Paraglaciecola psychrophila 170: one gene and its partner. The protein of the gene in region 1 interacts with the protein of each later gene in a pairwise test. Links are inferred from orthologs where the notes say so. Each region holds a gene or a part of one and is shown in the gene's direction. Other genes may lie near its edges.

The links.
Region 2: the proteins of C427_RS03235 (region 1) and lepA interact in binary tests that used the Escherichia coli proteins (3 or more experiments, as listed by UniProt). The link is inferred for Paraglaciecola psychrophila 170 from one-to-one orthologs.

The regions. Positions count from the first base shown.
Region 1 is NC_020514.1:724,915-727,796, reverse strand. Bases 25-2,864 are described here. They hold C427_RS03235 (zinc transporter ZntB), read left to right. Parts: upstream 25-887; coding sequence 888-1,841; downstream 1,842-2,864. Other genes in these bases: C427_RS03225 (methylamine utilization protein), read left to right, coding at 2,518-2,864; C427_RS03230 (hypothetical protein), read left to right, coding at 1,823-2,389; C427_RS03240 (MlaC/ttg2D family ABC transporter substrate-binding protein), read left to right, coding at 198-818. Outside these bases: more of C427_RS03225, read left to right, coding at 2,865-2,882. UniProt on the Escherichia coli protein: Zinc transporter. Acts as a Zn(2+):proton symporter, which likely mediates zinc ion uptake. Purified ZntB reconstituted in liposomes also binds and transports Cd(2+), Ni(2+) and Co(2+).
Region 2 is NC_020514.1:3,672,544-3,675,565, reverse strand. The notes cover bases 4-2,983. They hold lepA (translation elongation factor 4), read left to right. Parts: upstream 4-585; coding sequence 586-2,382; downstream 2,383-2,983. Other genes in these bases: lepB (signal peptidase I), read left to right, coding at 2,383-2,983; C427_RS16115 (SoxR reducing system RseC family protein), read left to right, coding at 4-413. Outside these bases: more of C427_RS16115, read left to right, coding at 1-3; more of lepB, read left to right, coding at 2,984-3,022. UniProt on the Escherichia coli protein: Required for accurate and efficient protein synthesis under certain stress conditions. May act as a fidelity factor of the translation reaction, by catalyzing a one-codon backward translocation of tRNAs on improperly translocated ribosomes.

The DNA.
Region 1 (2,882 bases):
ATGCAAAACAGATAAAGGCCAGAAACCAATACACCAAACTACTAAAATTATTTTTTTTACTTAGATTAATTACAGCCAATGTTTTTTCTCATTAATTGAAGGAACAATTCTTTCTCATTTAGATACTAGTCAGAACAAACCAATAGTATAATGTTGGGCAATATAAATACTAGGGCATACCCTTGGAGATTTACCCAATGTTAAAATCAATAAAACTAGTTATGTTGATGCTAACGATTAGTTTTAATGCTTTAGGAATACAATCGGACGATCCTTATGTGTTTGTTAAAGACGTTGCATCTGCCACTTTCGCTAAGATGAAACAAGAGCAAGTCATAATAAAAAATGATCCTCGAGCCTTGAAACAAATTGTAGAACAACAGTTAATGCCCAATGTCGATCATGTTTATGCAGCTCTTAGTGTTTTGGGTACTCAAGCAAAAGATATCCCCCGTGAAAAGTTAGAGCTGTTTTTTGAGCAATTTAGATTGTACTTGTTGACCACTTACTCCAATTCGTTAAGTAGTTACACCAACCAAGTTGTTGAATTTGAGCCATCTAGACCTACTGAGAGTAAAAAAACTGTATCTGTAAAAGCACTTATCAAGGAAACGGGCAAACCAGATATCAATATTACTTTCCAAGTACGTCGTAATAAAGACAACCAATGGAAAGCGTTTGACCTAGTGGCTGAAGGAATAAGCATGGTACAGTCAAAGCGGGCTGAATTTGCGCCAATGATCAGGCAAAAAGGTATTGATTCTGTTATAGAATTCATGCAAGAAAAAAGTGTGAAACATTCTAAAGCAGCTAAGTAATCACAGTTAAACACCTCTCTGAATATTTACTGAGGTGGTAGAGTCACCCTCGGAACATTATTCAATATTGTGTATTCACATGCATTGAATATAGTCAACAGCGTAACGATTATTTCACCCACAAATGAGCATCATTATGACACGACGGTTGTTTCTGGCTTTACATGGTTTCATATTCAAGCGGATGCACCAGACTCTAAAGAGTGTTTACACTATTTAGGTTTAAAAAATGAAATTATAGACGCGCTGTGTACAACTGAAACGCGCCCTAAAGCAATGCAGTTAGGTGATGGAATGTTGGTGTATCTTCGTGGCATTAATCGTAATCCTGATGCGGCCCCTGAAGATATGGTGTCGTTGCGATTATGGGTCAGCGATAATATGGTGATTTCTGCTAGACGAAAAGATCGCAAATTACTGTCGCTACAAGACGTAAAACAAGAACTAGAAAATGGCACTATTCCTAGCTCGCCAATGGACTTAACCTTAAAAATCATCACTAAAATTGCCGATAGAATCAGCGAGACAGTGGATGTATTGGATGAAGAACTAACGGAGTTTGAAGCCTTAGACAAGTCTGAAAAACAAGACAGAATTAAGCTGTCAATGGTACGCAGACAAGCCGCTGCAATACGCCGCTATTTAACGCCACAACGAGATGCACTTGACGCCATTTATCGCTTTAATAAATCACTAAACCAACAACAAGCCTTTGAGTTGCGAGACCAGACTGACCGTATGACTCGCTACGTCGAAGATTTAGAGCTAGCTAAAGAGCGTGCTATGGTTTTACAAGATGAACTACGCAATCGTATTGCTGAACAACAAGGGATGCGCATGTATGTGCTTTCCTTGGTTACAGCAATATTTTTACCTTTATCCTTTTTAACTGGGGTATTTGGAATGAATGTGGCTGGATTACCCGGTACTGAAGAGCCTAATGCTTTTTTCTATTTGGCAATGGCTATGCTTACCGTAGCCATAATATTGCTGATAAGCATGTTATGGAAAAAGTGGTTTTAAGTATTTTATTGGGAGCAAAGCGTGTGATAAAACAGATGATTTTGGTACTTGGACTTTGCAGTATGTTCAACCCACCAGCTTTTTCTCAAGTGGAAAAATCCTTTCAACTTGTAAAAGCTAAAACGATTGACCGATATTTAGCACTGCAGTTTCCTATTGATAAGTCATTTCAAGGTACCGAGGCCACTTTTTCTGATGCAAAGATCCGCATAGATACACTGGATCAATCGATTAAATTACGAATGACAGTAACGGCTAATAGTGCACAACAGATTTTAATCGCGAAGCTAGTGTTTACTGGTGTTATGCAATACGACCAATTTTCAGAGTCATATCAGTTTGAAAAGCTGCTGCTAGATAGTTTTAAAATTGAACATGATTCTTATTCCGACTCGCAACCAACAATAAAAATGATTAAACAAAGCCTTATCAATGATTTTGACAATATTGTGTTGTTTAATCTAACTGAAATAAACACACTTTCACCTAGACGGCCTGCTGACCAAATTGAAATATTCTTGAATCAACTACGTTTTATTTGGCATTAGTCAGATTGGAATGTTTAGCTAGGTCACAAAGTACCCAAGAATCAAACTCTGTTAAGTTAAATATATTGAAATATTTGTGCAAGTTCACAAGTCCTATGTAATGAAGACAACAACAAGAATTGAGTAGTATGAAAATCAACACATCTGGTCTTATGTTTATTAAGAGGGTAAACAATTTATGGGCTTGTATCTTTATAACGTTTATATGCCCATTTGCATTAGCTGAATCGGTACAAATTAGTGACCAGTTTGGTAACCCTATAGAAAATGTAGTGATTAGCTTCACAACATCAGAAGCTTTTAACGTTAAACCCAGCGTTGTGATAATGGATCAAATCGATAAACAGTTTGCTCCTCTGGTGCTGGTAGTACAGAAAAACCAAACTGTTTCTTTTCCAAATAGTGACGATATTCGCCACCACCTTTATAGTTTTTCTAAGCCGAAGTCTTTTGAATTTAAAATGTTTAAAGGTGGCGAATCAAAACAACTCAC
Region 2 (3,022 bases), 2.9 Mb from region 1 along the record:
TTAAGTCAACTTGTGGAAGTTGTGAAGCTCAGTCCAACTGCGGAACAGGAGCAATAGCAAAAGTTTTTGCATCAAAGCGAGAAACTTTACGATTTAGATTGAATGAGATAGTTGAAGTGGGGCAAAAAGTTAGTTTAGGTATCCCAGAAGAAAATCTGCTTAAAGCATCCGCGATGGTTTATTGTCTACCTTTATTTGCCCTTATTTTGTCTGCACTTGTTGGACAAAGCGTCTTTCCCCTACTTGGACTGATGTCAGAAAGATGGTTGATTTTATTCTCGGTTATTTGCAGCTATTTGACTTTTAGATTTGTGCGTCGTTTTTTATGTAATTCTGATCAGGGGGAATTTCACCCTCGTATCCTAAAAGTTTTTCCTTTAGAAATTGATAATATCCAAGTTAAACAAGTATAAGTTTCACTTTCTATCACAATAACCAACAAACAATACTCATGTTGTGTCGCAAAGTGATTGATAAAACTGTAAAATTCCTCTCTATTTAATTTTTTGTCCCATACTCTAGCAGCCGATGTTTGTTTTACTAGTTGCTTGGAAACAAAACCACTTGGTGATTTTCTAAAACTTTATGCAACATAAGCACATACGTAACTTCTCAATTATTGCTCATATAGACCACGGTAAATCAACTCTTTCTGATCGCTTGATCCAACATTGTGGAGGATTGACCAGCAGAGAAATGTCTGAACAAGTCCTCGACTCAATGGATATTGAGAAAGAGCGTGGCATTACAATTAAAGCGCAAAGTGTCACGCTTAACTACACCGCAAAAGATGGTCAGACTTATCAATTAAATTTTATCGATACGCCTGGACACGTGGACTTCTCTTATGAAGTGTCTCGTTCACTTGCAGCCTGTGAAGGTGCTCTTCTGGTTGTTGATGCTGGTCAAGGGGTTGAAGCGCAGACCTTGGCAAATTGTTATACCGCTATTGATTTGAATATGGAAGTGGTGCCCATCATTAATAAGATTGATTTGCCACAAGCTGAACCCGACCGTGTCGCTGAAGAAATAGAAGATATAGTAGGTATCGACGCTCTCGATGCAGTCCGCTGTTCTGCCAAAACAGGTATTGGAATAGAAGATGTACTAGAGGTTATTGTTCGTCAAATCCCGCCTCCTGAAGGTGAGATAGATGCGCCTTTAAAAGCTTTAATTGTTGATTCTTGGTTTGATAATTATCAGGGTGTTGTATCTCTTGTGCGAATTATGCAAGGTGAGTTACATAAGAACGATAAAATCAAAATTATGACAACGGGTGGCATTCATCAAGCTGATAAAGTGGGTATATTCACACCTAAAGCAAAAGATACAGGGGTGTTAAGAGCCGGTGAAGTAGGATTTGTCATTGCTGGTATTAAAGAAATTAATGGGGCTCCAGTAGGGGACACTATTACTTTAGCGAAGCGCCCTGCAACTGAAGCTCTTCCGGGCTTTAAAAAGGTCAAGCCTCAAGTATACGCAGGCCTGTTTCCTATTAGTTCTGATGACTATGAAGACTTTCGTGATGCATTAGCAAAATTAAGTCTCAATGATGCATCTCTGTTTTTTGAGCCAGAAAGTTCATCTGCACTAGGTTTTGGTTTTCGTATTGGTTTCCTCGGTATGTTACATATGGAAATCATCCAAGAACGTTTGGAGCGTGAATATAATCTGGATTTGATTACCACTGCGCCTACCGTGGTGTATGAAGTGGTCACCAAAGAGGGGGAAACTATCTATGTAGATAACCCTTCAAAATTACCTGCTGTGAATGACATTGAAGAGATTCACGAACCGATAGTTGAAGCACATATTTTAGTGCCGCAGCAATTTCTTGGTAATGTTATTACTTTGTGCGTAGAAAAACGTGGCATGCAAACCAGTATGACTTATCACGGTAAACAAGTAGCTGTGAGTTACGATTTGCCGATGGCCGAAGTGGTGATGGACTTTTTCGATAAACTTAAGTCAACCAGTCGAGGTTTTGCATCTCTTGATTACAATTTCAAACGTTTCCAAACGGCTGAAATGTCACGCTTAGATATTTTGATTAATGGCGAGCGTGTAGACGCACTAGCGATGATCACGCACAAAGATCACGCCGTGACTCGTGGTCGGCAGTTAGTAGAAAAACTTCAAGAGCTTATCCCAAGACAAATGTTTGATATTGCTATCCAAGCGGCTATTGGAAATCAGATAATCGCTCGCAGTACCATTAAGCAATTACGTAAAAATGTGACCGCCAAGTGTTATGGCGGTGATATTAGTCGTAAGAAAAAACTCTTGCAGAAACAAAAGGATGGAAAAAAACGTATGAAGTCAGTAGGTAACGTAGAACTACCTCAAGAAGCCTTCTTAGCATTGCTTAAGGTAGGCAAATAGATGGCTAATTATTTTTCAATATTTTTGGTTATACTCACCTTTGCTTCGGGATTGATTTGGTTGGTCGATAGCTTAATGTTTGCTTCAAAGCGTCGTGAGAGAATGGCGATTGCTACCGGCCCAGTTGGCACAACATCGGCTTTAGATCAGGATGCACAATTACCATGGATAGTCGATACCGCCCAACAGATTTTTCCTGTTATCGCTTTTGTCATGGTGTTGCGTTCATTCTTGTATGAACCTTTTCAAATCCCATCTGGCTCAATGATGCCGACGTTATTAGTTGGGGATTTTATACTAGTTGAAAAGTTTACTTACGGACTAAAAGACCCAGTAATGCGGAACCAACTTGTAAATATTGGTGAGCCTAAACGCGGTGATGTTGTAGTCTTTAAGTTTCCACCACAGCCACAATTAGATTATATAAAACGTGTAGTAGGCCTGCCTGGCGATACTGTTATTTATCGGAACAAACAGCTTCAAATTAAACCTGCTTGCGATACTCCAGAAAATTGCCAGCCATTTCAGACACTAGATTTAAAGTTTGAGAGTCGAGGGGAAGCCTATCAACAGTTTGCACCACTAGAAAAATATACAGAGCAATTAGGTGAAGTTAGCCATCAAATATATCGAACCCAAG